DNA from 4 places in the Shewanella sp. MEBiC00475 genome. Region 2 is predicted to be linked to each of the others. Evidence: predicted binding sites of a transcription regulator. Region 2 holds the regulator's gene; each other region holds the start of a gene.
What was found. Region 2 encodes sigma-54, which starts transcription at its own class of promoters, with help from an activator protein. Its sites were predicted from a motif close to GTTGGCACGNNNNTNGNNT; they were not measured.
Positions count from the first base shown of each region.

Region 1: a site for sigma-54 is predicted at 4,747-4,765, ahead of hmpA (NO-inducible flavohemoprotein). Genes of this name have one in related genera too.
Region 3: a site for sigma-54 is predicted at 3,565-3,583, ahead of flgB (flagellar basal body rod protein FlgB). Genes of this name have one in related genera too.
Region 4: a site for sigma-54 is predicted at 1,812-1,830, ahead of nirB (nitrite reductase large subunit NirB). Genes of this name have one in related genera too.

Region 1 is NZ_CP039928.1:2,585,814-2,594,130, forward strand. Features, by position in the region: gene FCN25_RS11425 (ABC transporter ATP-binding protein) at 1-358, shown strand, start outside; gene FCN25_RS11430 (ABC transporter permease) at 358-1,152, shown strand; gene mlaD (outer membrane lipid asymmetry maintenance protein MlaD) at 1,165-1,614, shown strand; gene FCN25_RS11440 (phospholipid-binding protein MlaC) at 1,614-2,189, shown strand; gene FCN25_RS11445 (PP2C family protein-serine/threonine phosphatase) at 2,198-3,355, shown strand; gene hmpA (NO-inducible flavohemoprotein) at 3,499-4,680, opposite strand; gene norR (nitric oxide reductase transcriptional regulator NorR) at 4,868-6,448, shown strand; gene FCN25_RS11460 (DUF1499 domain-containing protein) at 6,624-7,358, shown strand; gene FCN25_RS11465 (AcvB/VirJ family lysyl-phosphatidylglycerol hydrolase) at 7,528-8,317, opposite strand, start outside.
Region 2 is NZ_CP039928.1:2,821,424-2,829,740, forward strand. Features, by position in the region: gene mgtE (magnesium transporter) at 1-1,150, opposite strand, end outside; gene FCN25_RS12475 (HPr family phosphocarrier protein) at 1,649-1,924, opposite strand; gene rapZ (RNase adapter RapZ) at 1,945-2,808, opposite strand; gene ptsN (PTS IIA-like nitrogen regulatory protein PtsN) at 2,805-3,248, opposite strand; partial or broken gene raiA (ribosome-associated translation inhibitor RaiA) at 3,251-3,505, opposite strand; gene FCN25_RS12495 (RNA polymerase factor sigma-54) at 3,502-4,986, opposite strand; gene lptB (LPS export ABC transporter ATP-binding protein) at 5,129-5,860, opposite strand; gene lptA (lipopolysaccharide transport periplasmic protein LptA) at 5,857-6,438, opposite strand; gene lptC (LPS export ABC transporter periplasmic protein LptC) at 6,425-6,985, opposite strand; gene kdsC (3-deoxy-manno-octulosonate-8-phosphatase KdsC) at 6,982-7,548, opposite strand; gene FCN25_RS12520 (KpsF/GutQ family sugar-phosphate isomerase) at 7,551-8,317, opposite strand, start outside.
Region 3 is NZ_CP039928.1:3,636,468-3,644,784, forward strand. Features, by position in the region: gene FCN25_RS16235 (flagella synthesis protein FlgN) at 1-93, opposite strand, end outside; gene flgM (flagellar biosynthesis anti-sigma factor FlgM) at 195-524, opposite strand; gene flgA (flagellar basal body P-ring formation chaperone FlgA) at 599-1,306, opposite strand; gene FCN25_RS16250 (chemotaxis protein CheV) at 1,675-2,595, shown strand; gene FCN25_RS16255 (protein-glutamate O-methyltransferase CheR) at 2,646-3,479, shown strand; gene flgB (flagellar basal body rod protein FlgB) at 3,617-4,015, shown strand; gene flgC (flagellar basal body rod protein FlgC) at 4,018-4,434, shown strand; gene flgD (flagellar hook assembly protein FlgD) at 4,458-5,243, shown strand; gene flgE (flagellar hook protein FlgE) at 5,303-6,679, shown strand; gene flgF (flagellar basal-body rod protein FlgF) at 6,964-7,707, shown strand; gene flgG (flagellar basal-body rod protein FlgG) at 7,719-8,317, shown strand, end outside.
Region 4 is NZ_CP039928.1:4,088,088-4,096,404, forward strand. Features, by position in the region: gene FCN25_RS18130 (glycosyl transferase) at 1-1,089, shown strand, start outside; gene FCN25_RS18135 (ANTAR domain-containing response regulator) at 1,077-1,769, shown strand; gene nirB (nitrite reductase large subunit NirB) at 1,992-4,595, shown strand; gene nirD (nitrite reductase small subunit NirD) at 4,592-4,918, shown strand; gene FCN25_RS18150 (NarK family nitrate/nitrite MFS transporter) at 4,929-6,395, shown strand; gene FCN25_RS18155 (bifunctional protein-serine/threonine kinase/phosphatase) at 6,508-8,292, shown strand.

The DNA of each region.
Region 1 (8,317 bases), 240 kb from region 2:
AAAGCGAGCTGGTTTAGCTCGAGCTGTGATTATGGACCCTAAGCTACTGTTTTTTGATGAGCCTTCGGCAGGGCTCGATCCTACTACCGCAGTAGAATTGGATGAGCTTATTTTAACCCTTAGAGATGCCATGAACATGACTATAGTCGTGGTGACTCACGAGCTTGAAAGTGTGTTTAAAATTGCCGATAGAGTTGTGGTTTTATTTGGCGGTGAAGTGGTAGCCAACGGCACTGTTGATGATATTAAAAATTCACCAGATGAACGAATTCAAAACATGATTAATCGTCAACCTAACACCCACAGAGATGATGGTGAGGTTTACTTTAATCGTTTATTAAATAAGGACAAAAATTAATGGAAACCTTATTTAATTCGATTAGTAAATTAGGTGCAGCGACTCGAAAAAATATTGATGGTTTAGGCTTAGCGACATTATTTTTATTACGAATTGTTAGTAGCCTATTCACTGGACTAGTGTCATTTAAGCAAGTGATTAAGCAAATATACTTTATTGGTAATCGGTCTTTAATTGTCATTGTTGTGGCTGCATTATTTACCGGTATGGTAGTGGCTTTGCAGTTTTACGATACCTTAGTGCGATTCGGCTCGGTAGATTTATTAGGTTCGGCGGTTGCCTTGAGCCTGATTAAAGAATTAGGTCCGGTGATGACCGCATTAATGGTGATTGCACGAGTAGGCTCTGCCACCTGTTCCGAAATTGGCATTATGCGCAACGAACAACAATTTGATGCGCTGGATTGCATGGCTATTAATAGTTACCGCTATGTCATGTTGCCACGACTACTAGCGGCATTGATTTGTGTGCCTATTTTAACGGCTTTGTTTGACTTGGTGGGTATTGGCGGTGGTTATATTGTTGGTATCCACATCCAAGGCGAAAGCCCTGGTGCATATATTCAAGGGGTATTAGATACGATTAGCTTTAAAGATGTGCTGGTCGGTCAAATAAAGTCGATGGTATTTGGGTTGTTTATTATGTGGATACCTTTATATTACGGCTATTATTTACACCTAAACCAAAAAAATATGGGCGCAGAAGGCGTCAGTAATGGCACCACTCAGGCAGTGGTAATGAGTGCAATTATAATGTTGTTTAGTGACTACATCGTTAGCTCATTAGCGCTATAACTAGAGGTAACAATGAAAAATAATTACGTCAATTTTCTCGTCGGCCTGTTTGTGTTATTCGGGATTGGGGCCTTGGTATTTATGTCTGTTACCATTGGCGGGGCATCGGTTACCAATAGTGGTAAATATACCTTAGTGGCTAAATTTGAAAATTCTTCAGGTTTAAAAGAAGGTGCTTTTGTTGAAATGTCTGGGGTACGCGTTGGATTAATTCAATCAATTAATTACGACCCTAAAGCGTATGAGTCTGTGGTTAAAGTGTCATTAGATAATACGATTACGGTACCTGATGACTCGGTCGCCTCTATTCGGACATCTGGCATTATCGGTGACAGATTTCTTAAAATATCTAGCGGTGGTTCAGATATTAATATGGAAGATGGTGATGAGTTTATTGATACTGAATCATCTATCAGCATTGAAGAGTTAATTAGCAAATATATGTTTAGTCAGGATAAATAATGAAATCGATAATTTTTTTACTTATGATGTTAGTGATGCCGTCTTTAGCTTTAGCGGCACAAGAACCGACCGAACGCGTTAAATTGGGCGTGGCAGATATCATTGGTATTGCATCAGATAGCGCATTGTCAGTTGAACAGAAAAAACAATCACTCAGTGATGTGATTGAAAAGCATGTAGATATACAAGCTTCGGCACAACGCGTATTAGGTAAGTACTGGAGACAGGCTAGCGATACTGAAAAACGTCAATTTATGGTGTTATTAAAAGGGGTGTTAGTCGATACTTATATTGTATTGTTAGAACAATATGATAATCAAACGGTTGATTACACCAGCGAAACCATTAAGAAAAAGGTTTATGCATCGGTAGATACTGAAATTCATACCAAAGAAAATACCATTCCGGTTTCTTATCAGCTTTATCAACGAAATAATGAATGGAAAATTTACGATTTTGTTGCTGAAGGTTTATCGATGATCCGCACCTTTAGCAATGATTACCAAAGCACCTTAAAGAAAAGTGGTGTCAGTGGCTTAAACGAAGCCCTTACTGCTAAATTAGCTCAAGGATAAGGTTGCCCTTGAAGATTGATAGAGCGTTAGCTAACAGCATCATAGATGAAACGTTATGGTTTAAAACGAATTTAGCCCTCACGCTAAGTGAATATAATTATTACTTAATTAAAAAAAATGGCCAAATTAGCTGTAACTTTTCATCCTTATGCGATGAGCATTACAGTAAGCTCTATAAGCAGTTTCAAACCTTGCGATTACAGCACAATATTGCTGAAATATTGCCATTAAATGATGATGGCAAGATGTGCTGGGGGCTGCCTTTTGGCACAGAATCGACCTTATATGAGTGTATTATCCTACTTGATTCACCCTCAGGGCATGAGTCACACCATATTAGCGCTCTGTATTTCAAGTTAATGTATCAGTTAAAAAGCTTCCAGTTTTCTGAAGTGTCTTCCCAACTCAATGCGGCTCAAGTATGGATCCGTGACGAGATAGAGGAAATTTCGCGCTTACAACAATTGATGTTACCAGACAAAGGTATTGAGCTTAGTTCTGTCAGAATGGCTTATACCTATAAAGCAATGAAAGGTGCGGGTGGTGACTATTTAGATATAGTTGATATTGGTAAAAGTCGTCCAGATTCCCAAGGCGATGTAGGAATGATTATTGCTGATGTATCAGGGCATGGCCCTGCTGCTGCTGTAGAAACGGCGATGATAGATGCTATTTTACGTACTTTTGAGCCTAAAGATTTAAACAGCACATCTTCAGAGGTGCTTAATTATATTAACCAACACTTTTTTACTAAAAAGCCCCGTGGCAGTTTTTTAACTGCCACAGTGTTGCGTTATAATTTCAAAGAAAAAGAACTTATTTATGCTAATGCCGGCCATCCTCATGCGTATTTGAAAAAAGCTAATAGGCTGGTAGCCCTAGATCAAGGTGGAATTCCGATTGGGGTACTGCGTGAGCAAAATTGGGATACTTACCGGGTTAGTGTTGATGTGGGTGATATCTTGTTTGTGTATACAGACGTGGTCATCGAAACACAAAATGCCCACAAAGAATTATTTGGTTTCGATCGCTTAGAAAAAGCAATCAGCGCAGCACCTGATGAACCCGAGGCGATGCTGGAGTTTCTAGAGCAGCAAATGAAACAGTTTTGTGGTTTTTCTGAATTTCAGGATGATTTGACCATGTGCGCTATCCAGTTTATTTAAGCTTAACTCACTCGACAATGTTTATAATTATTGGGATAACGAGTGGGATGATGATATGCCGTTTTAAATGATTGAATAAGATTAATTCTACCGGTTAATAAAAAGCCCTGACCTAATGGTCAGGGCTTTTGCTTATTGGGCTATTAAGCGGTTAATGCTTCAGATGGGCCAAAGAATTCATAATGAATTTGGTTTTCTGGTACACCTAAGCTGGTGGCGATGGCCAATGCGGCTTTCATAAAACCAGTCGGGCCGAGCAGGTAGAATTCTACATCGCGGTCTGCAGGTAACTGTTCTGCAATGAGTGATGCATTAATAAACCCTGTTGCATGGGGTTGGCAACCTTGTTCTGGCTGGCTGTATATGTACAGCGGCTTAATGTGGTTGTGGGCAGTAGAAAGTTGATCGACATGCTGTTTAAACGCATGGACATCGCTATTAATGGCCGCATGAATAAAGCGAATATCGCGGCCTGAACCTGCTTCAGTATTCAGCATGCTTATCGCAGGAGTAATCCCTACACCGCCAGTGAGTAAAATTAACGGTTTGGTGTTTTTACGTAAGGTGAAATCGCCACTTGGGGCACGTAATTTTACTTTATCGCCTAACTTAATATTGTCATGTAAGTGATTAGATACCACACCATTTGGCTCACGTTTAACGCTAATTCTTAAGTAATCTTTACCGGCAGCATCAGACAAGCTGTAGTTACGACGCATCGATACACCGTCAATATCGTCAAATACTAGGGTTAAAAACTGTCCGGCTTCAAAGCTGGGTAAGCCGTTATCATCAGCGGGTTGGAAGTAAAAAGAGGTAATAACCGAACTTTCATCTACACGTTTAACTAATGTGAAGTCACGCTCGCCGCGCCAGCCACCGGCTTTCTGTTCGTTATCCGTGTAAATTGATTCTTCGGCAGCAATCAAAATGTTGGCTAATTGGCCGTAAGCTTTGGCCCAAGCGTCAAGGACTTCGTCTGTTGCTGCATCACCGAGTACGGTTTTAATTGCCTGCAATAAACAGCTGCCAACAGCGTCATATTGTTCAGGCAAAATACCCAATGCCACATGTTTTTGAACAATTTTACTGACAGCTTCACTCAAATTACCTAATTCATCAATATTGGCACCGTAAGCGATAACAGCGTTAGCAAGTGCTTTAGGTTGAGTGCCTTTGCCTTGGTTAGTTTGATTGAAATAAGGCAATACTTCTGGATGCTGTACAAACAGTAATGGGTAAAAATGACTGGTGATATCATTAGCGTAAATTTGCAGTGCTGGCACGGTAGCCTTAATAATTTGAACAGTTGCAGTGTCTAACATTCATGATTTCCTTTTTGAATATAAAATAGCGATAAGCTTCAATCAATTACCTTGTATCTCTAGACATTACACATAACGTGCCAATGTTTATCAACCTGATTTATAAAGGATAAAATCTCTAAAGGTTAATTTGACCTAGATCAATAAGTATGTCAAATTAACCTAAATTAGGTTGATTTGACTTGTTATGAATATTGTTCCCTTTATAGACATTGTAGAAGACTTAAATCGTGACCTGATAAAATCGGAACGATACTTACGGCTGATTTTAGCGATTCAGCGCGCTATCCCATGTGATGTGGTGGCCTTGTTGAAACTTAAACATGACCACTTAGTGCCAGTAGCCGTTGTAGGGTTAAAGCAACAAGCTCTCGCCAGACAGTTTTCGATTAACCACCATCCACGTTTACAGCAGATTTTGGCTAACCCACACATTACCCGCTTTGATGCTGAATCGACACTGCCCGATCCCTACGACGGTTTAGTCGATGATGGTAGTGAACAATTACACGTGCATGATTGCATGGGCAGTACCATTTTTATTGATGGTAAAGCTTGGGGCGTTTTAACCCTAGACGCGATGAAAGCGGGTAGCTTTGATTCGCTTAACCCAACAGAAACCCGCGCTTATATTGCTGCTGTGGCTGCTGCTATTAAAACCAGTGAACATATTGAAGCGTTAGAGGTTCAAGTTGAGCGCAACCATCAAGTGGCTCAACACATGTTAGCCACAACGGGACCGTCGACTATTATTGGTAATAGTGCCGTCATTACGAATTTATTGTCAGAGATAAATACCGTTGCCGCCAGCGATCTATCGGTATTAATTACTGGTGAAACTGGTGTGGGTAAAGAGCTGGTTGCCAAAAGTATTCATCAGCAATCACGTCGCAGTGAGCAACTGCTAGTGCAAATTAACTGTGCAGCATTGCCAGAAAGCATTGTTGAAAGTGAACTATTTGGCCATGTAAAAGGCGCATATTCTGGTGCGGTAAGCGATCGTCGTGGCCGCTTTGAATTGGCTGATGGTGGTACGTTATTTTTAGATGAGGTGGGTGAGTTACCACTTGCGGTACAGGCTAAGTTATTACGTGCATTGCAAAATGGTGAAATTCAACGTGTCGGTAGCGACAATATTATTGTGGTGGATGTCAGAATTGTGGCCGCAACCAACCGTAATTTACAGCTTGAAGTCAAAGAAGGTCGCTTTAGGGCAGACTTATATCATCGCTTGAGTGTATACCCTCTTCCAGTGCCGCCATTACGTGAACGTGGTAAAGACGTTATTTTGCTGGCGGGCTATTTTTTAGAAAAAAGCCAACATCAGCTTGGGGTCGCTAAACTAAGATTACAACAAACAGCAATTGATCAGTTAACGCAATATCATTGGCCTGGTAATGTGCGCGAGTTAGAGCATGTGTTAAGCCGTGCTGCACTTCGTGCCACTAGTGAGCAAGGGCGTCATGCCAGTATTATTAGTATCAGTCGTGTTCATCTCGGGTCAGAGTTCGTTGTGAGCCATTCTGTAGCACCAGCGATAGCCGAGATTGATAATACCAGCGACACTAATGCCGCTGCCGCATTATCGCAGGTATTAACTCTTGGACTACGAGATTCAACCGATGAGTACCAACGACAAATCATACAAACAGTGTTAGCGAACGAACGAGGTAATTTAGCCGCCGTTGCCAGGAGTTTAAAGCTAGACAGAAGTAATTTAATCCGCACCATGCGCCGCTTAGGACTTGACCCCAATACGGCATATTAAGAGTGAAGTATCCAAAACAGTGGCGTGAGCGGTTAATCACCTCATCTGAAGTCATCTCGTTCAGAAGTCATGACGATTTGAGATTAATTAGAATATTTTTTATTCAGAAATTAGTTCCAGTAAATCCAGGTCAATATACACTGGGTTAATTAGAGTTACATAAAGGATTGATGTGATGCAAAAAAGTAATATAGGTAATATCGCGCTGATTGTTGCCATAGTCGCTGTATTGGTTGCTGCTTTAATGGTGTTTGGCTCTTCACTGGGATTGTGGGAGCCGATAGTCGGCTTTATAGCCAGTCGTAATTACAATAACCTGTTGGGGTATGTGGTAGTGGTTGTCGCACTGGTAGCATTGGTTATCACTCTTGTTACTAACAGTGGTACTAAGGGAAAGGTTAAGTCGATTGTGGCATTATTACTTGGCATGGGCATATTGTCGCCAAGCATTATCGCAATGGTGGGCAACCCTGTTAAATACCCACCTATTCACGATATTACTACCAATATTCAATCGCCACCGCAATTTGAGTTTTTAACTGACAGCCGGATTGGAGCGAGAAATACTTTGGTTTATGGTGGAGAAGATATCGCCGCGCAGCAACGACAAGTTTTCCCTAATATTCAACCTATTACGTCAGATTTATCGGTTGAAGCGGCTTATCAAAAGGCATTAGCTGTCGCGAAAACCATGGGTTGGACGATTGTCCATCAAGACCCAAAAGCACTGCGCTTTGAAAGTACGGCAACAACGCCTTTTTTCAATTTTGCTGACGATGTTGTGGTTGTTGTGTCTACATTAGAACGGGGCAGTCGCATTAATTTACGCAGCGTGTCGCGGATTGGCAAAGGCGATGCGGGTGTTAACGCAAAGCGAATTCAAGAATTTAGTCAACTTTTCAGCCAATGATTTAGCGTTTGTGTTTCGCGCTAGAATATACAGATTGTTATCTATAAAGGGAGCGTGAACGCTCCCTTTTGCTTTAATCTGTTGAGGTTTATTAAATCTATTTTGCAGGCTGAATGATGTATACAAAATTATGATTTATCGAGACTAAATGACAAGGCTAAATCATTATTTATTGAATATGTTCCAAAATAATGTGGACTAACTTTTCGTAATCACCCGAAAAATGGTGTCCGCCTGACATTTCGACAATATGAAAGTTTTCAGGGTTTAATTGGCTACATGTGGTGAGTGGTTTCTCATCGATACCGTACACACAAAGAATATTTTGGTCGGTGAGTTTCTGCATTTCTGGTATCACGGCTAACTCAGTATCATGATTATTTGCCATTAGCCAGTCGCTAACATGAAATTGAAAATCGACAGTTTTCGACTGGCCAAGTACCACCATTTCTTTTACCAGGTTTTTCTCGCTTATGGTTAATCCATTTCTCATAAAAGGTAATACATCCGCTCCCCTAGAGTAGCCAATAAGTATCACTTGTTTTCGACTCCATAGGTTTGTGTAGTATTTAATAACATTGCCAAGATCTAAGGCTGCTTGTTCGGGTGATTTGCGATTCCAAAAATACTGTAATGAATTGAAACCAACAACCGGGATCCCTTGTTTATTGAGGCTTTCACCAATTGACTTATCTATACCAGCCCAACCGCCATCACCGGTTAATATAATCGCAAGTGGCTGGTTTTTATTGCTGGTGGTCGGTAATTCAATGAGGGGTAAATCATTTAAGCTGTCTGGCTTAATAGTGGCATCAGTTTTCAATTCTTTAGCCGCTAATTGATTAAATGCTTGCTGAAATTGGGAAAACCAATTTTCTGTAACCGCAAATCCATGGCCAACTTTGGGTAACATCACTATGTTTCCATTACCGACTTTTTCAACGTAATCTTTGGTGATT
Region 2 (8,317 bases):
ACCATACCGCAATAAATACCAATATAGACCACATTAAGCCGTTTAATAATCCAATACTTAATTCTTTACCTATCAACCAACGGGAGTTACTTTGACCAATATGTCCCAGTGCAATACCACGGATCACCAGTGCTAAGGTTTGATTACCGGCAACCCCACCCATACTTGGTACTATGGTCATTAAAATCGCAATGGTGGCAAATTGCTCTAAGGTACCTTCAAACATGTTGCTAACTGATGAGGCAAGCAGTGCAGCGAATAAGTTAATCATTAACCATAGAGAGCGTCTCAGGGTACTTTTAAGCACTGGGCCAAAGGTATCTTCATCATCATCCATCCCCGCCATGCCCATCATTGAATGTTCGGCATCTTCACGGATTACATCAATAATGTCATCGATAGTGATCCGTCCAAGCAATTTTGCTTGTTTGTCGACCACAGGAGCAGATATCCAATCGAGTCGTTCAAATTTCTGCGCTACGTCTTTATCAGACATTTCAACGGGAATGCTTTCTAGTTCGGTGTCCATAATACTGCGGACAGTTACACTGGGGTTACATGTTAATAAATCGACCAACCTTACTCCGCCTAATACATGATCTTGGCGGTCGACCACATATAAAGTATCGGTAGAGTCGGGGAGATTTCCTCGTTGACGTAAATAGCGTAATACCACTTCGATATTGACATCTGGTCGTAACGTGACTGTATCGGTATTCATGATACTGCCAGCGGTATCTTCAGGGTAACGCAGTGCTTGTTCAACTCGATCTCGGTCTTGGCTTTTCATCGACTTGAGTACTTTTTTGTAAACCGTGTCAGGTAAGCTACGAAGAATATAGGCGAGATCGTCGGTGTCCATGCCGATTGTGGCTTGAGCAAGCTTTTCTGGAGTCATGTTGCTAATAAGTGAATCTTTTAGCTCTTCACCTAATTCGTCAAGAATTTCGCCTGTATGTTGCTGGTCAATTAATTGCCATAGCACTTGTCTATTTTTTGGCGGAGATGATTCAAGAATAAGGGCGACATCATTAGGCGACATGGTATGTAACATGTTGCGAGCGTGGACAAACATACCGCTGTCGAGTGCTTGGGCAAGTTGATTGAGGCGTTGTTCGGTAATTTCATTGTCTAGGTACTCTTTACCCATATATCTACTTCCTATTCATCACACAGCAATCATTTATTTCTCTGATTTTTCTGGCTCAAGTTTATTAGTTACAAAGTTGAAACCTATGCAACGAAAAATGGAATGCCTGAAGGTTTCTGTTGGGCGGGTTTCTATATCGCCGTATTATTTAATTAAACAATAGAGGTGTGCTTTCCGGATATCAAGCAACACCGGAGGTTACTAAAACGGGTATATTTTCGTCATCTTAAGCGCTAAACATTCACAGAGTAAAACAATACTTAATGTGATGGTATTGACTACCTGAGGTAAACATAAAGGCTATTCTTGTGAGGTGAATATGTAAATAATATTGTTGTGGCTACTGCGTTAGTATGAGGCTGAGGAGTTCAGGGCGCAACATCTAATATAGGCATATGGTTTGTGAGCATTATAGAATAGAAGCTAGTGTTACTGACATATTTAGCGCTAATCTTACATTTTGCGACTCTCTATTGCCGAGCTTCTAAGCGTACAAATTTAGCAACATTCATCAAATTTGGCATTAATGAGATCGCACACTGCGCTTAGGGCCGCTTCTGCATCTGGTCCTTCAGCTGTCACTGTGATCATTTTTCCAATTCCACTTTCGAGCATTAACAACCCTAGGACACTTGCTGCACTGGCACTTTTTTCATCTTGAATTAAGGTTATATTGGCATCAAAATCAGCTACTAGAATGGCTAACTTTGTCGCTGCGCGGGCGTGTAAACCTAATTTGTTTGAAATACTAACTTGGCGTTCAAGTTTGATCATTGATTCGATCCTATGTTCACTTAGCTGTTACTGCCATTTAAATCTAATTCTCTGTGGCGAACATTCACTGTATGTTTACTGCCTTGTCTAAATCGTTTTGCCAATTGATCGACAATATACACTGAGCGATGTTGACCACCAGTACAGCCAATGGCGATAGTAAGGTAGCTGCGATTGTTACGTTCTAAGTGAGGCATCCAAGTTTCGAATAGGTTTTCAATTTGCCAGATAAACTTATTAACTAATGGCTGGCGCCCTAAAAACTCTTGTACAGGTTCGTCTAAACCAGTAAATGGACGCAGCTCTATTTCCCAGTGTGGGTTGGGCAAAAAGCGTACATCAAACATAAAGTCCGCTTCTGTCGGCATTCCGTGTTTAAAGCCAAAAGATTCAAAGTTAATCACTAACTCTTTATCAACACTGCCTAGTAATATTTGCCTAACCTGGTCACTTAATTCGTAAATATTCAGTGCTGATGTATCAATATAATGGTCAACAATTTTTGCGATTGGTTCAAGTAAGCGTCCTTCTAGTTTGATCGCTTCTTGCAGTGAAATATGATTTTTAGATAGCGGATGTAATCGACGAGTTTCACTATAGCGTTTGAGTAGAACTTTATCATTGGAGTTTAAAAAGAAGCTGATAATTTCAGTGTCGTGCTCAAGCAGGGCTAATTGATTTTGAAGCACTTTACTTTGTTCATCAATGTTGCGTACATCAACACTGATTGCCACTAAATCATTACTACCTTTGAGCTGGGCTAATAATGTGCCAATAAGAGCTAAAGGCAAATTATCAACACAATAATATCCTAGGTCTTCCAATACTCTTAAGGCTACTGATTTTCCTGAGCCTGAACGTCCTGATACTATGACAAGTTTCATGCAGTGATAACCTGATAAAGTTCTGTTGAGTCGTGAGTTTTACGAAGCTGTTTCAATATTTGCTTGTCACTTAGTTTTTGGGCCATGTTCGATAACGTGCTTAAGTGTTCTTGGCACTGATCTGCCGGCACTAATAAAGCAAATAACAGATCAACTGGTTGGTTATCGATTGCATCAAAGGCAATGGGTTCTTCACACTTAATAAATATGGCAATGGGCTGATCGATAGACGTCAATCGACCATGAGGTATCGCGATGCCATTTCCTATACCTGTGCTACCCACTTTCTCTCTCGCTAAAAGGCTTTCAAAAACCTCTTGCGAAGATAGGGGTGGGTACTGGGCAGCGACTAAGTTGCTGATGAGTTCCAGTACTTTTTTCTTACTGCCCGGGGTGGCACAGGTAGTGCACTCCGGTCGCAGAATGGTACAAAGTTCCATCGTTAGTGTTGTGTATACTTCTGTTGGTGTTTAATTACCTGACGGTTGAGCTTATCGATCAGGGCGTCTATTGCAGTATACATATCAGTACATTCTGACATGGCAAACATCACTATGCCATCTGTGATTTTACTGGCTTTTGATCTTTGTTGTAACTTTTATACATTGAGCGCAACGTTTGCATTATGGCTCTGATCGGAGTGTCGTTCAAGCTTTGAAAATTTATCATGAATATATTCCGTTGCCTTGTAGGTTATAAACTCTTACGTTGGTTAGACGGTGGAATCATCATTGCTTCACGATATTTTGCAATGGTACGACGAGCAACGTTTATGCCCTGTTCAGCCAGAAGTTGGGCCATTTTACTGTCACTCAGCGGTTTTTGCTGGTTTTCTGCAGCAACTAATTTTTTGATAAAAGCACGAATTGCAGTAGATGAACATTCACCGCCATCGTCAGTGCTGACATGGCTAGAGAAGAAGTATTTTAGTTCAAACAGTCCTCGTGGGGTGTGCATGTATTTTTGGGTAGTCACCCGTGAAATGGTTGATTCATGCATTTCTACAGCTTCAGCGATATCATTTAATACCATTGGTTTCATGGCTTCTTCGCCATATTCAAAGAAACCTTGTTGAAATTGTACAATGCAATTGGCCACTTTGAGTAATGTGTCGTTACGGCTTTCAATACTTTTAATAAACCATTTAGCTTCTTGCAAGTGGCCTCGAATAAATTGACTATCCGACGGATTTTTACTGCTTCGCGCCATGGCGGCGTATTGTTGATTAACGCCAATTTTTGGCATGTTGTCAGGATTTAACTCTACAACCCATCGGCCATTTTTCTTTAGTACCGTAACATCGGGTATGACGTATTCGTCATCTACGGCAGTAATTAATAAACCTGGACGAGGATTAAGTGACTGGATTAGGGTGATAGCGTCACGCAACTCGTTTTCTTTTAGCTTTGTTTTACGCATTAACAATCTAAAATCACGCCCGGCAATTAAATCTAAATAGTCTTTAATCAGCAGACGAGCATTATCAATATGGGGGGTTGTGTTGGCATATTGCGCTAATTGGATGAATAAGCACTCGCTTAAATCTCTAGCCGCTACACCAACAGGATCAAAGTGTTGAATGCGCTTTAATACGGCTTCAACTTCATCTAGTTCAACGGTTTCATCGCCCATTGCTTCGAGAATATCTTCGGTACTTTGGGTTAAATAACCTTGTTCATCAACAGCATCAATGATAGCGGTGGCAATTGCTAAATCGGTCTCAGAAAAGGGAGTAAGATTTTTTTGCCATTCTAAATGCTCATACAGACCTTCGGTGGTTTCACCTTGGAATGGCATGTCATCGTCGCGCATGCTCGCACTGCCTGAACCTGACATTGGGGAGGCGGTATACACTTCGTCCCATGTCGTATCCATGGCTAGATCATCCATGGTTTCTTTGGTTATAGACTCTGCAGTGTCAACTGTAGAGGTGTCTTTTTCTTTATTAACGCTGCTGTTGTCACTAAAGTCGGTATCAGCTTGGTCTCGATTTTCTTTTGCGGAGTTTTTTGCTTCTGAAAACTCATCTTCTATTTCAAGCAATGGGTTTGAATCCAATGCTTGTTGGATTTCTTGCTGTAGCTCCAATGACGATAATTGCAGTAAGCGAATAGCCTGCTGCAATTGTGGGGTCATGGTTAAGTGTTGACCCATTTTGAGTTGGAGTGACGCTTTCATTTACCGCTTATCCCTAGATGATTTCCATAAAAATGACAATCTAAAATACTGTATTGATTGTTACATACATCAATGACATTTAACGTTATTTAGTTAACGTTCAACAAAACGAGTTAGATAGTTTAAAAGACCCGTAACTTAACTATAGCTTGAATTGTTCACCTAAGTACACAGCTCGAACTTGTTGATTGCTCAATACTTCATCAGGTGTACCTTCAGCAATTAAATTACCTTGGCTAACAATATAGGCCCGCTCGCAAACATCTAACGTTTCACGAACATTATGGTCGGTAATTAATACCCCTAAACCGCGACTTTTCAGTTGTTGGATAATTTTTTTAATATCAATAACTGAAATAGGATCAACACCAGCAAAGGGTTCATCGAGTAAAATAAATTTTGGATTAGCAGCTAATGCGCGTGCAATCTCAACGCGACGACGTTCTCCACCCGACAACGACATGCCTTGATTATCGCGAATGTGGGTAATGTGGAATTCTTCTAGCAAATGCTCAAGTTGTTCAATTCGTTGGTCGTTGTTGAGCTCTTTGCGAGTTTGCAACACGGCCATAATATTGTCGTGTACAGTGAGCTTACGAAAAATGCTGGCTTCTTGCGGTAAATAACCAATACCTTTACGGGCTCGAAGATGCATTGGATCGGCGGTGAGATCGTCATTATCAATTAAGATCCGACCTTTATCGCTTTTTACTAAGCCGACAACCATATAAAATGTGGTTGTTTTACCCGCCCCATTAGGGCCTAAAAGACCCACTATCTGGCCAGTTTTAACCGTTAAACTAACATCTTTAACAACTTGACGAGCTTTATAGCTTTTAGCTAAATTTTCAGCGGTTAAGGTTATTTGGGTCATTGTTTGTTCTGCTTGTTAACAGGGATTTCAGGGAGTTTTTGCTTCGGCGCGGTTTCATCTTGGAAGTTTTCAGGTTGAATAATCGTGATGACCCGATCTTGTCCCTTACCTGTACTTTCAGCTATCAACTCTTGTGCATTGATATTGTACTTAATTTTGTTACCAGTAACTTGGCTTCCTGATTGCTCAAGCTTGGCATTGCCTATTAATGTGAGCGTGGTGCTGGCAAGATCATAAGTAATTTCGTCGGCACTGGCGGTACCTATTTGGCCGTCATCTAATTCTTGTGAAAACGTTGCCGGCGAACCAGTGGCGATAAGTCTTTTACTGGTGCTGTTTTCGGGGGTAAATGCCCGCAGCTGATCAGCATTGATATTAATCGAGCCTTGAACAATGGTAACCGGGCCATTAAAGACAATTTGATTGTTTTTAATGTCGGCAGACTGGCTTACTGCGGCAATTTTTAACTCCTGCATAAGATCACCTTGTTTAGCCATGGCAGGCAAACTCAGTAGGCAAAGTATGCTACTTAATAACATAACATTGGCGCGAGTGTGGAGACGATTAATGTGGCTCATATTTCCCTTCTACCTGGCTGAGTAGCGATAATTTTTGCGAATTCAAGTCTGCATGTAGGCCTAAGCCTTGAATAATAAACCCTTTTCCTTTGATATACACCATCTCCTGCGAGGTACCTATCATAGTGGTTAAATCCACAGTAATGGCTTGGGTGCTCAGTGATTGTAGGGGTTCTTCTATATCAATAGCATCAATAATAACATTATTTTCTAATATGACTTTGCTGGTATTTTTATTTAATCGTCCTCGGTCTGCACTTAATTGCCACTGTGCTTTACCATTTTCAGGATAAATGAGGTAGATAGGTTTGGTAAAGTGAGTGACGTCAGTAGAAGCATAATGTTCCATGTGCTCGGCACTGACTCGACTTTCTACAAAACCGAGTTGATTAAATTCAGTGGTTTGAAGGTTATTTGCAATAAAATCTGGACGCTCAATTCCGCGAACTTTCACGGCCTCCATTTCACTGCGCTTTATTTGTGCTTGCCAGTATAGTATTAAAGCAAGGCCAAAAAAAACTACAATACCTAGCGTGACTCTATTCATATACTCATACCATGAGCAGTGGCAAATTTATCTTGGCTTAATAGTAATAAGTCGGTCAGTTCACGTAGTGCACCGTGTCCGCCATTTAGGGTCGTTGTCATATGGCATTGTTGTTTTACAAACGGATGGCCATCACCGACACATACTGCTAGTCCTACGGCTTTCATCACGGGAAGATCAACCATGTCATCACCAATGTAAGCGACTTCGTCGGCGCTCACATTATACAAAGACATAAGTTGCTCAAAAGGTTCGGATTTATTGTCAATCCCCTGGTAAATATGCGTAATACCTAATGCCGTCATGCGGTTTTCTACTATTTTGGATTTACGCCCAGTGATCACAGCTACATGAAATCCACTTGTGATGATAGAACGCACTCCGTAGCCATCGCGAGTATGAAAGGCTTTCAGTTCTTCGCCAGCATTACTGAGGTAAATACGGCCATCGGAAAATACACCGTCGACGTCACAGATTAATAGTTTAATTTTTTGAGCGCGTAACCACACATCATTACTGATGGGACCGTATAATCCTTGGCGAAACGAGGTTGATTCTGACATGATTAAATGACTCCAGCTTTAACCATATCGAGCATATTTAATGCCCCGATCGGTTGGTGTTTTTCATTGACGACAATCAATCCGTTGATGCTTTTTTCATCCATAATTTGCAGTGCTTGTGCAGCTAAAATACCAGCAGGACTGGTCACACAGTTTTTGGTCATTACGTGTGCTATCGGAGTGGTTCTCAGGTTCACTTCTGCATCGATGACACGACGTAAATCTCCATCGGTAAATATACCCACTAGCTTATTATCATTATCGACGACTGCGGTCATGCCAAGACCTTTTTTGGATATTTCGTAAAGTGCTTCAGTAATACAAATATCATTATGGACTATGGGTAAATCATCACCTTTATGCATGACATCATCTACTTTCAACAATAATTTTCTTCCCAAAGAACCGCCTGGATGTGACAAGGCAAAATCATCACGAGTAAATCCTTTTGCTTGCAATAATGCAATGGCTAATGCATCACCCATTGCTAACGTTGCAGTGGTACTTGAGGTTGGTGCTAATCCAAGTGGACAAGCTTCTTCTTGAACCTGAATACATAAATGGATTTTGGATAAACGCGCCATGTTGGAGTCTGGCTTGCCCGTTACCGCAATAACCGGAACCCCCATGCGCTGTATCACAGGCATCAAGGTGAGTATTTCACTTGATTCACCAGAATTGGAAATGGCGAGCACAATGTCATTTTTTGCTAATGCGCCCAAATCACCATGACTGGCTTCTCCTGGGTGTACAAAAAATGCCGGTGTAC
Region 3 (8,317 bases), 820 kb from region 2:
TCTTAGCTGTACTAACGTTTTATTCTGGGTGTCTAATAGTCCACGAAGTTCATCGTGTAGCTGTCCATTTGGCTTTTCATTTAGTACGGTCATAAATTACTCTTAAGTTTTCTTAGCTAACACTTCACTATAATGCAAGGTTGCACCTATTGTTTGTGTGTCGTTAAAACAAATTAAAGAGTAACGTTTAACGGTTACTCTTTATTAAACGATAAACTGCCTAGCTCTGCTTCAAAACTGGCAATATTCGCTGCTAGCTTTTCAGGATCAACTTTATAGCGTCCTTCAGAGATAGCTTGCTTAATTTCCGCGACCTTTTTTTGGTCTACTTCAGGTAGCGATGCCATTTTCGTTTGTGCACCCTGAAGCTGTTGAGCTTGAGAGGTAATGCTGACGGAATCTGTTTTAACCGGTGCAGCTGATTTTGGGGCTGCAGTTGTTTTAGATTGCGCAGCAGACTGCGTATCACGAGCAGTGCGCATTTGTGTATTGTTAGCAGTGTTATGCTTAATGTCAATTGCCATGGGAGGCTCCAGCGTAATGAATCAGGTTTTCCATTCAGGTTATCGACACCCTAAGGGAAAACTTTAGCTTTATTTTACATTCTTACTTCAACTTCGCCAACGCCAATTACCACAGCATCAAATTGTTTACCGGTATTACTATTTTTCACTCTGATCACTTCATCAATATTACCGTCTCGCAATGCTTCGCCTAGGGTTTTTATTTGAACATTAGCCGTTTTAGCATAGATCGAAACCGTATCACCTTTGCAAACAAAACACAGATTATTGGTCAATATTGGCGAGTCTTTGCTAACACGACGTTGTACTCGTGAACCTATTAATGTAGATGTGTTAGAAAAATATTGGCCTTTTAAATTATATTGGTCGACATACATTATCTGTAAGTGATGTTGAGCAATGATTTGATCTTTAGAAAGTAACTGGTTTGCGACTACGACAGGATATTTTATTTCGACTCGAACTGAGATGTACATTTGCCATGGGTAGTCATAATCAGGGCTATCACAGCTTAATTTCACCATATTATTACGGCTAATTGCTCTTTCGCTGGCGAGTTCCACATTTATTGGTGGGTAGCACCGTGGTGGGTTTATTCTGCCCTCAAGATTTTGTGGGGTAATTTCTATCTTAGCTTTTGAGTCAGCGTCAATTTTTTTGGCTACCATCTCTTTAGCTAAGGTATAAATGGTCGATAATGTAGGTGTAACTATCTCTTCGCTAGCAAATACTGGCGAAAAAAAGGTTATTGAGCACAAAAAACATAAAAAAAATACTTTCATAATGAAGATACTAGCTTGTTTTGCCAGAATACACCTATACTTTGAAAAATGAATAATATGCGAGTTATCTCGGCATATGTAAGAAGTTAAGAATAAATAGCCTAAGGATATGACAATAACATTATCCTTTCGTCAAAAAAGTGTCGGTTTTCTGCGAGTATGAACCAATGCTAGTTTAAGCAAGTTACATGCCCACTTTTAGATTCGATCAATTGATAAGTATTCGCTAGGTTGGTGATAGTTTATACTCATGTTGAACTTGTCATCAGTAGAGAAACACATAAACCGTATTATGTTAAACCTAGGTTTATTATAATTTCAAAGAACAAATTATCCTTTTGGGTGACCGTTAACTACAAGGCTGTTTTATGTCGAGCATTTTAGAATCAGTAAATAAACGTACTCAACTTGTCGGGCAAAACAGACTAGAGTTGCTATTGTTTAGGCTTAATGGCCGCCAAAGATTTGGGATTAACGTGTTTAAAGTGAAAGAGGTGTTGCAATGCCCACCACTGACCACCCTGCCTAAATTAAATCGTTATGTTAAAGGTGTTGCTCATATCCGTGGAGCAACCATTTCTGTTATCGATTTAAGTGCGGCAACAGGCGGGCGTCCACTGACATCGACCGAAAATTGTTTTGTTATCATTTCAGAATATAACCGAAGTGTTCAAGGCTTTTTAGTGAGTTCTGTTGAACGTATTATCAACATGAACTGGGAAGCCATTATGCCTCCTCCACAAGGTTCTGGTCGTTCTTCATATTTAACCGCTGTCACTGAGATTGAAGGCGAGTTGGTTGAAATTTTAGATGTTGAAAAAATTCTCGATGAAATTTCACCGGTTAAGACTTCTATCAGTAAAGAGGTCAATGAAACATTAACCATTGATAGAGATCAACATTATCATATTATGGTTATTGATGATTCAACAGTGGCTCGTAAACAAATTATTCGCTCATTAGAATCTTTAAATCTGCAAATCGATACCGCTAAAGATGGTAAAGAAGCGTTACTTAAACTGAAAAGTATAGCGGCTGAAATGGATGATGTATCTGTTGAAATCCCGCTTATTATTTCTGATATTGAAATGCCTGAAATGGATGGTTATACATTAACGGCAGAAATTCGCGATGATCCAAAATTAAAGAATATAAAAGTGGTATTGCATACATCATTAAGTGGTGTGTTTAACCAAGCAATGGTAGAGAAAGTAGGGGCTAACGACTTTATTGCCAAGTTTAATCCCGATGAATTAGCCGCTGCGGTTAACAAACATTTGAGCTTATAAAGCCAATATTGATATTTTAGCTCATAGGTTCGTATATTTAGGAAGATAATGTGACAGATAAATCACTTGCTGAAGCAGAGTACAATCAATTTAGGCTGTTTTTAGAGCAGCATAGCGGTATTGTGTTAGGTGAGAATAAACAATATTTAGTGCGCAGTCGTTTAGCACCACTGATGGGAAAGTATAATTTACCTTCTTTATCTGAGGTGGTTAAAAAGTCAATGAAACCGACAGAACGTCATTTACGCACTGAAGTGATTGATGCTATGACGACGAATGAAACCTTATGGTTTCGAGACCGTTATCCATTTGAATTACTGCACAATACTCTGTTACCTGAGTACAGTAAGCTTGGTCGACCATTAAAAATATGGTCGGCGGCATGCTCTTCTGGGCAAGAACCTTATTCTTTAGCCATGACGGTGTTGGAATATCAGCAGCGTAAACCTGGTGCTTTGCCTGGTGGGGTAGCTATTCAGGCAACTGATTTGTCACCTTCAATGTTAGAACGCTGCAAGAATGCGGAATATGATGGTTTAGCCCTAGCTCGCGGTTTGTCTGAAGAACGTAAACGTCAGTTTTTTGATGCTTTACCGTCTGGCAATATGAAAGTGAAAGATAATGTTAAGCGTTTAGTTAATTTTAGGGCGCATAATCTCCTTGAAAATTATAGTTTATTAGGCAGATACGACATTATTTTTTGCCGTAATGTATTGATTTATTTTGGGCCAGAGGCAAAAACTAAAATTTTGCGGCAATTTGCTGCCGCACTTAATCCTAAAGGTATATTATTTTTGGGAGCGTCAGAATCTCTTGCGGGTTTGAGCGATGAATTTAATATGGTTCGCTGTAATCCTGGTATTTATTATCAAAAGAAAGTATAGATAAAATAATAACTTAATCTATTTACCATGCCGGCATTCGTCGGCATGTTTGTTTTTATCTTTAATTCGTTCCGAAAACCAAATTGTTGGCATAACCTTTGCTTTATTCCTATCAGTTAGCTGATGGAGGCAATTTTATGGCGATTAATTTCGATAATGCATTAGGTGTTCACCAATACTCATTGGGCGTACGAGCTCAAAGAGCAGAAGTGATTTCAAGTAATATTGCCAATGCCAATACTCCTCATTATAAAGCTAAAGATGTTGATTTTGCTTCTGCAATGAAAGCAGCAAGCACGCATCAAAATGGCTTAAGTATGAGCCAAACAACAGAAAAACATTTTGATTTAACGGCATTAAGCCAACAGCATGTTCAATATCGTGTACCCAATCAAGCCGATACTGGTGACGGTAATACTGTCGACACGCAAAAAGAACAAGCAGCATTTATGCAAAATGCACTCGAATACCAAATGTCATTAGGTTTTCTTGAAAGTAAATTTTCTGGCATGCGTAAAGCATTACGAGGTGATTAATTATGAGTTTATTTAATATTTTAAATGTATCTGGCTCGGGTATGTCTGCGCAGTCAGTGCGTTTGAATACTACCGCCAGTAATATTGCTAATGCTGACTCTGTTTCAAGCAGCGCAGATAAAACCTATCGCGCACGTCACCCAATTTTCGAAGCCGAAATGCTAAAAGCGAATAGCCAGCAAAATAGTTCGCCAGGCGTCAATGTAAAAGGCATTGTCGAAAGTGACAAACCATTGCAAAAAGAATATTCACCCGACCATCCAATGGCAGACAATGAAGGGTTTATCTACAAACCCAATGTCAATGTGATGGAAGAAATGGCTGATATGATTTCTGCATCACGCTCTTATCAAATGAACGTTCAAGTGGCTGATGCAACCAAGACTATGTTGCAACAGACCATAAGGATGGGTAAATAGTATGATTATTCAAGGAGGTAACAATGAGCCTCGTTAATGCTTACAGTCAGTCTTTACCACAGCAGAGCAGTAGTGCTTCTAATACCAGCGCGGCAACAAAAAGCTCGGTACAGACAAATACAACGACGACTACAACAGGTAATGTTTTTCTAGATAGCATCCGTTTACCTGAAGAGAGTGCGATCCCTGAAGCTAATGATCAGATGTTACAGCAAGAAGATTTTTTTGCTCTACTCAGTCAGCAGTTATCGATGCAAGATCCTTTTGAACCCGTTGACAACGACCAAATGATTGCGCAAATGGCATCATTCTCAACAGTAGATGGTATTTCAAATCTTAATGATGAAATTCTTAATCTCAATACTGTTATGAGCTCAAGCCAAGCATTACAAGCTTCTAGCTTAGTAGGGCGTAAGGTACTTATTCCTTCTGATACTGGTGCTATATCGACTGAAAGCCCTGAAATTAAAGCGGTGATTAGTACACCATCAGCAATCGAGTCTATTACGGTTAGGGTGGAAGATGCGTCCGGCCAGCTTATTAAGAGTTTTAATGTTGATGGCAGCGAAGGCGGCAATGTTGATATTACTTGGGATGGTTTAGACAAAAATGGTGAACCTGTTGAAGCGGGTAATTATGCCATTAAGGCCAGCGGTAAAGTCGATGGAACATCGGAAGATTTAGCGGTATCGACTTATGCCCATGTTGCCAGCGTGTCATTAGGCACAACGGCAACCGGCGCTATTTTGAATTTGCGTGGAGTAGGCGGAATTAAGTTATCTGACGTACTCGCAGTATCCGAAACATAATACGGCCAGCATTATAAAACTGGTCATATTAAAAATGAATTAATTGTGAGAGGTGAACTATGTCATTTAACATCGCACTCAGTGGTATCGCAGCCGCGCAAAAAGACTTAAACACTACTGCGAATAACATCGCGAACGTCAATACCGTTGGTTTTAAAGAATCTCGTGCCGAATTTGCAGATGTATATGCAAATTCAATTTTTGCCAATGGTAAAACAACAGTCGGTGGTGGTGTGACCACTACGCAAGTTGCGCAACAGTTTCATCAAGGTAGTTTGCAATTTACCAGTAACTCGCTCGATATGGCGATAAGTGGTAGCGGATTTTTTGTCACTTCATCAGGGTTAGACACACAGGATCTATCTTATACTAGAGCCGGTGCATTTAAAGTTGATTCAGACAATTACATGGTTGATGCAGCAGGTAATTTTTTACAAGGTTTCCCTGTGGATGACGATGGTAACTCAACCTCAGTCAGTTTAACCACCACGGATCCTATCAAGGTACCTGACACAGCGGGTAGTCCTGAACAAACCGAAAATGTTGGCTTGCAGATGAACCTTAATGTGGGTGAAGAAGCATTAGACCCAGCGAGTTTTGATCCTGATGATTCTGATACATTCAACAACTCTACCTCAGTAACCATTTACGATTCACTCGGTGAATCACATATCATGACCACCTATTTCATTAAACCTACCGCTGGCTCATATACAGGTGAAAGTAACTGGGTCGCTTTTTATGCGGTAGACGGTGAGCCGGTTGATGTGGCCAGTGGTACTGGGACTTATGATACGGATACCGATGGTGATGGTACCGTTGATGGAACGGGTACCGCATCAGCTGCTAATCCGAGCGGTGTAGGCACATGGTCAGGTGCGGTACTTAAATTTAACGATACTGGTAGTTACATTGGCAGTGAACCAGGTACGATTACAACTGAGGCACTGGGTACCGGTGGTGCGGGTGCTTTAGGCCCCGGAGCCGATGGTACTCAAACGCTTACAGTAAGCTTTAATACTCCAACTCAGTATGCTTCTCCGTTTGAAGTCACTGAATTGACTCAAGATGGTATTACCGTTGGTCGATTAACTAACGTTGGTATTGGCTCAGATGGTTTGATTACCGCCAGTTACAGTAATGGTTCAACGGTTCCGTTGTCACGTGTGGCATTAGTCCGTTTTGCTAACGAGCAAGGGCTTACTCAAGTGGGTAATACCTCTTGGCAAGCCAGTTTAGGTTCTGGTGAAGCATTAGCCGGTGAAGCTAATAGTGGTACTTTTGGTAGTATTAATTCGTCTGCACTTGAACAATCAAACGTAGACTTAACCACAGAGCTTGTTGATTTAATCTCAGCTCAGCGTAACTTCCAAGCCAACTCGCGTACGCTCGAAGTTAACAATACCTTAAACCAAACAATCTTACAGATCCGCTAAATTTACGCATACATTATAAATTTAGGCTTATCGTTATATAAAGGTGTTGCCGTTTACGGCAACACCTTGCCTTTACCCTTCTTGTTGTTACTCCTCGTTACTCCTTGTTATTAGGACCCTAGTGTTGATTGATGGTTTTTTGACACTCACAGTGACTCATTATTTATTTTTCTTATTCAATTTCATGTAATTACAATAACCAAAAATATTGACCACCTCATTGGCATGATGTTTGCTTTATCTCCGTATAGAGTATTTTTACTGAAAGTTTGACGGAGCAACAAATGGACAAATTTCTTTATATTGCCATGAGTGGCGCAAAGCAAGGGATGAATGCATTAGCGGTAAGTGCTAACAATCTTGCCAACGCCAATACTGATGGATTTAAAGCTGACATGGTCCAAGCCCGTTCAATGCAGGCATTTGGTGAAGGTTTGCCTTCGCGGGTTTTTTCAATGATGGAAAGCCCTGGCAGTAATTTTAACAGTGGTCCTATTAAAACCACTGGTCGCGATCTTGATGTTGCGGTTAAGGGGGATGGCTGGCTTGCAGTGCAAGCAGCTGATGGTTCCGAAGGTTACACCCGTGCAGGCAGTTTAAAAATTGACAGTACAGGTATGTTGTTAAACAGCAGTAACCGTCCGGTAATGGGAACGTCAGGTCCCATTGTGTTACCCATTCCTGTTGAAAAAATAGAAATTTCGGCCAACGGCATTATTTCAGTACGTCCGCAAGGCGCAACAGCTGAAATAGTCGAAGAGGTCGCCCGAATTAAATTAGTTAATCCGGGTAATGAAAACCTAATGCGCGGTGAAGATGGTTTGTTTCGCCTTATTACAGGTGGTAATGCACCAAACGACCCCGGCGTTGCCGTTGAAAGCGGTGCGGTAGAAGGCAGCAATGTCAACTCAGTACACGAAATGGTCGCCATGATTGATATTCAACGTCAATACGAAATGCAAGTCAAAATGATGAAGAACGCTGAAGAAATTGATCGGGCGTCCACTTCCTTGATGAGAATTAGTTAGGAGTAATTATTATGCATCCAGCGTTATGGATAAGTAAAACCGGTGTCGATGCCCAGCAAACTAACATTGCCGTTATTTCTAATAACGTGGCTAACGCCAGTACTGTTGGGTTTAAGAAAAGTCGTGCGGTATTTGAAGACTTACTTTATCAAACGGTTAATCAAGCCGGTGGTGTTAGCTCAGATAATACCAAACTGCCTAATGGTTTAAACATCGGTGCTGGTACTAAAGTGGTTGCCACCCAAAAAATGTTTACTCAAGGCAACATGCTTACCACGGATAATTCATTAGATTTAATGATTGAAGGTTCGGGCTTTTTTGAAGTGCAAATGCCAGATGGCACCGCTGCCTATACCCGAAACGGCCAGTTTAGCTTAGATGAAACAGGTCAGATTGTAACACCAGGTTCGGGTTATGTCGTGCAGCCAACAATTGCCATTCCTGATGATGCAACCAGCATTACCGTGTCTTCGGCTGGTGAAGTATCAGTGCAAATCCCTGGTACAGCAGAAAGCCAAGTGGTAGGGCAGCTTACCATGACAGACTTTATTAATCCGGCAGGTTTAGATCCCCTAGGACAAAACTTGTATACCGAAACCGGAGCAAGTGG
Region 4 (8,317 bases), 1.3 Mb from region 2:
TCGCGGGCATTAACTTTTGCTGAGGCCAGCTTATTGCTTGAAGGTTTTTCGAAAGGGAAAGCGACTCGGGTACAGATGGCGAGTGCCATGATGTTAATGCGCGTTCGTGGTGAAACGACAGAAGAAGTCGCTGGAATGGTGGCTGGTTTACGCCATACGTTAGACCATGATTGGCGTTCATTAGCTGTTGACATTGATTGGCCTGTGTATGCGGGTAAGCGTGAGCAGTTACCTTGGTTATTGTTGGTGGCTAAATTATTAGCTAGCCAAGGTATTCGTGTCATGTTGCACGGCGACAGCCTAGCGTTACCACATCGCCGCCATGTTGAATCTTGCTTAAGTGCGGTAAATATTGCTTGTTGTACTACCCCAAAAAGCGCTAATGCGGCATTGCAATCAGATAACATTGTTTATGTACGCGCAGGTGACTTAGCCCCCGTGTTAGATGAGTGTCGTCAATTACATCAAGAATTAGGATTACGCAGTTTAATTCAAACTGCAGTGCGTTGTATCAATCCTGCAAATGCGCCGATAAGTCTGCGCAGTTATTTTCATCCAGGGTTAGATAATTTGCACCAAGGTATTTGTGAGGTGTTATTTGCAAACGGTGAATATCATGATGGCAGTATTGCTATTTTTAAAGGTTTACAAGGCGAAACAGAATGTAATCCAAGAGTGTCGACTACGATAACTGTCGTCAACGGACAGACAGATAATATAGCGGTATTGAGCTTATCTATTCCTACGTTATTAGAAGGCTTTTCTGGTGCAAAAGTGGGTCAAGCAGAATTGTCGAGCGAGATTCTTGCGCTGTTGTGGGGCGAGAAGCAGCCATTTGTAAGCAGTGAACTAACAGCATTAATGTCGCGCACCATGATTGAGCAAGCGCTTAGCAGTATTACGGCCACTTTGGCTACTGTGTTGCTATTACTGAGTCGTAAATCAGCTATGACAGAACCCAATACAACTGCAATTATTACAGCAGAACAAGCAGTTGATTTAAGCCTGAAATGTTGGGAAAACCGTTTTAATACAACAGATAGTCCACTAAAACAATGGCGGAGCAGGGAGTTTTTATGCGCAGTTTAATATTTTGTGATCCGAGTTTTTCTGCCGTGCCTGTAGTCGATTGTGATGTGGTGCAGTATCAAGCTTGTATGGCGGCATTTGGACATGTCACTGTGCTGACTTCTGTGAGTCAAGTTGAGCAACGATTACATCAACAAACATTTGATACCTTATTGGTATTAACTGACACATTACACGGTCAAATCCAAGGGCTAATTCAACGTACATTAACAAGTAAGCCTATGGTGATAGTTGTCAATGCCAAAACCTGGCAGCAGACAGCGTTAACCGATTTACTTGATTGTGGCCGCATTACTTTTATCCCAGAGATGTTAACGGTAAATCGATTAACCAGCGTGATAAGTTTGGCCCAAGCGCGTTTTGATGCTGCCAGTAAAACCTTAGCTGAATTTAAGAAATTGGATGATGAAATTCGCAGTATAAAACTGCTCAGTCAGGCAAAATTAATTGTCATGGCGCAAGGATTTGATGAAGCTAAAGCACATCAGATTATTCAACAACAAGCGATGCAAAAAGGGTTGTCTTTGGCACAAATGTCGGCACAAATTATTGCCGTGGCCAGACCGCAAAAAAGTCCGTTGGCACCAGAGACTTTAGCTGTGAGCAATAATGGTGCGCCTCATGTTGGTGCGATTATCCCTAAAGTGGACAAGTTATCGTCACAACGTAAAGGTTGTTAAGTTTTAATTTAAGGTAAATCAATCAATTATAGTTTTTTATTTGTTGGCATAAAGCCTGCAACATCACAGTATGATACTGAATGTCGATAATGGTTTTAAACCATTTATGTTCAAACAGTAAAATTTAAAAAATCGGGATTGTAACTGGCAATGGCGCCAACTCTTTAAGCGGAGTTGGCGCCATTTTGTTTTTTTACAGTCCGTGGCATGAAGGAGTAGGATATGGCAGTCTCAAAACCCAAATTAGTGGTCGTCGGTAATGGCATGGTAGGTCATCACTTTATTGAGCAATTGTGTAGTTTAGGGCTTAATAAAACGTTTGATGTACATGTGTTTGGAGAAGAGCCTCGTCCAGCCTATGACCGAGTGCAATTGTCAAAATATTTTGAGACCGGTAGTGCCGATCCATTAATGTTAACCAGTGCACAAGACTATCAAGACTGGGGCATTTCGCTTCACTTAAACACCCCTATAACCGCAATTGATATAGCCTCTAAAACGGTCACGAGTGCCCAAGGTGATAATTACCATTATGATCGACTCGTACTGTCTACAGGATCATTTCCGTTTGTGCCTCCGATTCAAGGTAACGATCGCGCTCAATGTCTAGTCTATCGCACCATTGAAGATCTTGAGGCCATTCAAGCTGCTGCGCAAAATAGCAAAGTTGGGGTTGTTGTTGGTGGTGGATTATTAGGGTTAGAAGCCGCTAATGCCATGAAACAACTCGGAGTGAAAACCCATGTTGTTGAGTTTGCGCCACAATTGATGCCCGTTCAGCTAAATGACAAAGCGGGTGATTTGTTGTGTAGTAAAATTGAACAACTCGGCGTGAGTGTTCATACATCAAAAGCCACCACCGCGATTATCGACGGTGAAACGGCATTACATAGAATGACCTTTAATGATGAATCTTATCTTGAAACTGACATGATTGTCTTTTCTGCCGGTATTCGTCCACAAGATTCATTAGCACGTGTTTCAAATATCAATATTGGTGAACGTGGCGGTATTGAAGTTGATGATTACTGCTTAACCTCTGCGCCAGATGTCTATGCTATTGGTGAATGTGCATTATGGCAGCAAAAAATATTTGGTTTAGTGGCTCCAGGTTATCAAATGGCCCGTGTTGTGGCTTCCCATATTGCCTCATTAGCATCAAATACTGTTTCACAGTCATTTACCGGTGCAGACATGAGCACCAAGTTGAAGTTGTTGGGTGTTGATGTAGCCGCAATTGGTGCTAGCCGTGGTTTTGATAATGCACAGTTTGTTGAGTTATCTGATAACCAAGCGGGCATTTATAAAAAATTATGGTTAGACGAAACCGGTAAATTTTTAAAAGGTGCGGTGTTAATTGGTGATAACAGCGATTACAGTCGCTTGCTCGATGCCTATTTATCTCAAGACGAGATTGAAGGTTCTGCGGTTGAGTTATTGCTAGCCGGTGCTGAAAATGAAGCTGATTTAAAAGACACTTCTATTGTGTGTTCTTGCCATCAAGTAACCAAAGGTGACATCGTCGAGTCTGTTAATGCGGGTAACCATAAAATAGCCGAGATTAAATCATGCACTCGCGCAGCATCGGGTTGTGGTGGTTGTGCGCCGTTAGTTCAAAAAATTATTGATCAAACGTTGCAAGCTGCAGGGCTCGATTTTAATGCTGGGATTTGTGCCCATTTTGATCATGACCGACAAGCCTTGTATCACTTATGCCAAGTGGAAAGCATTAATGATTTTAATACCTTAATCACTCAGCATGGCAAACCTTCTGCCAGTGGCCACAAATATGGTTGTGAAATTTGTAAACCTGCAGCCGCATCTATCTTTGCCAGCCTACAAAATCATTATGTGCTGGATCAAAATCTTGGCCATGTACAACTTCAAGACACCAATGATGCTTACTTAGGCAATATCCAAAAAGACGGTACTTATTCTATTGTACCGCGAGTAGCTGGTGGTGAAATAACCCCAACAAAACTCATCGCTATGGGCCAAATTGCCCAAGAATATGACCTGTATACCAAAATAACTGGTGGACAGCGCATTGATATGTTTGGTGCACCGCTATCGCAGTTACCTGAAATTTGGAAAAAACTCATTGATGCTGGTTTTGAAACTGGCCATGCCTATGGCAAATCACTAAGAACAGTTAAGTCATGTGTTGGCAGTACTTGGTGTCGTTATGGCGTACAAGATGCAGTCGGTTTCGCTATCGATTTAGAAAATCGTTACAAAGGCTTACGCAGTCCGCACAAATTAAAATTTGCAGTGTCAGGTTGTACTAGGGAGTGTGCAGAAGCTCAAAGTAAAGACATTGGGATTATTGCAACCGATAAAGGTTGGAACTTGTATGTTGCCGGAAATGGTGGCATGCGTCCTCGTCATGGTGATTTATTTGCTACCGATTTATCCACCGAAGACCTATATAAGTACATCGATCGTATTTTGATGTTTTATGTCAAAACCGCTGACAAATTACAGCGGACTTCTACTTGGATGGACTCTTTAGAAGGTGGTCTAGCTTATTTACAATCAGTCGTTATTGATGATGTTTTGGGGATCAACTCGACCTTAGAGCAACAGATGGATCATATTGCCGCCACATACCAATGTGAATGGAAAACCAGTCTTGATCAACCTGAGTTTTTGGCTCGCTTTAATGAGTTTGTTAACCCAAATGATGCACCAACAGCAGATGCTAATGCTTATCAACGTATTCGAGATCAACGTTTCCCTAGCATTAAAGATGCTGGGGCAGGAACGATTGCCGTTAAAGATATTACAGATGATATCGAACAACCCGCAGTGGAGGAATTAGTATGAGTTGGATAAATGTGTGCAGCGAAGCAAACATGCCGAAAGGCACTGGCGTAGCGGCTTGGGTAGCGGGTCGTGCAGTGGCTATTTTTAACCTCGGTAATGACGGTTTGTTTGCCCTTGATAATATCGATCCTGCTAGTGGTGTGAGCTTGTTAGCCAGAGGGTTGATTTGTGAAATTGACGGTGAGCTTTGTGTTGCTTCGCCTCTCTATAAACAACATTACCGTTTGGATACGGGACGTTGTATTGAAAATGATGATTTAGTCGCTAAACCATTCGACATTAAAACTGAACAAGGCAATGTTTTTGTCTTAGCTCAGTCATAAAGGAGGCAATATGAGTGCTGAAAAATTTAATCTGTTTTCTTTTCGCGGTAAAATGAAAATAATGCATTTGAGCTGGATGGCCTTTTTTATTACTTTTGTGGTGTGGTTTAACGCCGCCCCGTTAGTCAGTGTGATTGCCGACAGTTTAGGGCTAACTAAATCGCAAATTAAAACCTTGTTGATCCTCAATGTGGCGTTAACCATTCCCGCACGGATTATCATTGGCATGGTTACCGATAAATATGGTCCAAGGATCACTTACTCAGCATTGATGGGAATTTGTTCTATACCTTGTTTTATGTTTGCAGTGGCAGATACCTTTGAGCAATTAGCCTTGGCACGTTTTCTGATTGGCTTTATTGGCGCCGGTTTTGTGGTTGGTATTCGTATGGTGAGTGAATGGTTCCCGGCTAAAGAGTTGGGTACTGCAGAAGGTATTTATGGTGGTTGGGGTAACTTTGGTTCTGCCGCTGCAGCCTTTACTTTACCTGCCGTTGCACTTGCTTTTGGTGGCCCTGACGGATGGCGCTATGCCATTGGTATTACCGGTTTAATGAGCTTATTGTTTGCGTTTGTGTATTACTTCAACGTTACCGACACCCCAAAAGGTTCAACCTACTTTAAGCCGAAAAAAGGTGGTGGCTTAGAAGTGACTAGCAAAAGTGATTTTGTACTACTGATCATTATGAAAGTCCCTATGTATGCGACGTTAGCCCTGTTGGGTTGGAAGTTGTCTCCTGCAGGTGTGAGTATGTTTACTCAAGATGTCACTTATCTTATTTATCTTGGTTTAGTCGTGGTATTTGTGTTTGATTATTATCAAACGTATCAAGTGAACAAACACTTGTTTTCAATTGAAGTCCCAGAATTTGAACGTTATGAGTTTAAGCAAGTTGCTGTATTGAATATATTGTATTTCACTACGTTTGGCTCTGAGCTTGCCGTTGTGTCCATGTTGCCACTATTCTTTGCCGAAACGTTTGAACTGGGGATGGCGCAAGCTGGTATGTTGGCTTCAAGTTATGCCTTTATGAACCTCATGTCTCGTCCTGGTGGTGGTTGGTTAAGTGATAAGTTTGGTCGTAAAACTACCTTGCTTATCCTCACTGCGGGTCTGGCTATCGGTTATTTATCGGTCGCGCAAATTGATTCATCTTGGTCATTAACTTTAGCTGTAATGGTTGTCATGGCTTGTTCGTTCTTTGTTCAAGGTGGCGAAGGTGCTGTATTTGCTGCAGTACCTCTCATTAAACGCCGTTTAACGGGTCAAATAGCCGGTATGACAGGAGCTTATGGTAATGTTGGTGCCGTATTTTTCTTAACGGTTTACTCGTTAGTGTCTACTCAAGTGTTTTTCTATGTGATTGCAGTGAGTGCCATATTTGGCTTTGTGACATTATTTTTTATGAAAGAACCCAAAGGTCATATTGCTGAAGTAAACGAACAAGGTGAAGTGACGTTAATCAGCGTAAGTTAATACTTGATTCAAATGATATTTACAGACGTTGTGATTAAAACTCAAACTGCTTATATTTATGCAGTTTGAGTTTTTATGTAACAAACTTTTTAACCAAACAACGAGAGCTTATATGGCTGAAAAGTCGTTAGAAAAAACACTGGATAATGATGATATGCTTCCTTTTGCAGCAACATTGCAGCTTGTTGTTGGCCAAGCTTCCGAAAAGGGCCGCAAGTTACAAAATGAGGATGCAATAGGAATTCGTATTCCTTCAGGGATACCGCTCATGTCGAAGGGTGTTGTGAGTGTGATCAGTGATGGTGTCAGTACCGCTGAGGGGGGCGCACATGCTTCAGCCATTAGTGTCAGTAACTTTCTAGCGGATTACTATTCCACTCCAGAGACGTGGAGTGTACAAACATCGAGTACTAAAGTATTAACTGCATTAAACCGTTGGTTATATGGATTAGGGCAAGATTATCGGGATGCTAGGCGCGGTTTTGTATGTACCTTTAGTGCATTGGTGTTTAAGTCTTGTTCTGTGCACATGCTTCATGTGGGTGATTCGAGGATTTATCGTTTTCGCCGTGGTGAGTTACTTCAATTAAGTCATGATCATAGTGCCAATATTAGCTCATCAAACCAATATCTTACTCGAGCATTGGGGATGGATGTAAAATTAGATGTTGATTACAAAACCTTGTCGGTAGAAGTCGATGATCTGTATTTAATGACAACTGACGGAGTTCATGACCAATTAACTGAGTTTGCCATACATCAAGAGTTAAGCGCGTTTTGCCAATTATACCCGCAACTAACAGATGATTTATGTGAGCAATTTTGCCAAACTTTGATTAGAAAAGCGTTTGATTTAGGCAGCAAAGATAACCTTAGTGCACAGCTTTTAAGTGTGAGTCAATTACCTAAACAAGCTATCGATGATGTGTATCATAGTTTATCGCGCCAGCCATTTCCGCCACCGTTAAGTGAAGGAATGAAGCTAGATGGTTATCAGGTTACCCATATTATCCATCAATCACAGCGCAGCCAAGTGTATCGGGTAATCAATGAGCACGACCAAGTTTTTTGTATGAAAACCCCTTCTGTAAATTACTTAGACGATGCTGCTTATATTGAACGATTCATGTTAGAAAGCTGGACGGGTCAACGTATCAATAGTGCGCATGTGGTCAAGATGGTCGAGCAACATAAAACGAAGTCTGCCTTGTACTATTTAACCGAATTCTTATCAGGAATAAGCTTAGCAGAGTGGCTAACTCAGCATAAAAAAGCGCCAGTGGAAGACGTGTTATTACTGCTCAAACAAATCGAATTAGGCATTAGAGCATTTCATCGCCGTGAAACGCTGCATCAAGATTTAAAACCCGATAATATTTTTATTACGCGTGAGGGAGTGGTAAAAATTATCGACTTTGGTTCTTGTTACATTAAGGGCATTGCGGAAATAAGCAGTCCGTTAGCGCGTGATCGGATTCTTGGTACTGCAGATTATACCGCTCCAGAAGTGATGCTTGGTTATCAAGCTGATGGGCGCGCCGATTTATTTTCTCTGGCAGTTATTGCTTTTGAGATGTTGGCAGGGGAATTACCTTTTAAAGGTAAATTGGAACGTTGTCGAAATCGGCAAGATTATTTACGGTTAGAATATGTTAGCGTGCATAAATTAAATCCTATGGTACCAGAGTGGATTGATCTGGCATTAAAAAAAGCACTTAATATTGAACCTAATTTACGTCAAGCTGATACCTGTGAGCTTATTCATCAATTAACAACTGCAAGTCTAAATCGAAATGCTAAGCATTTTGTTCCGTTAATTAACCGTAACCCAGTTCGTTTCTGGCAAATCATTTCTATCGTTCTGTTTTTAGCATTGATGGCCAGTTTACTTATTTGATTAAGCGATTAACGATAATTGCTTA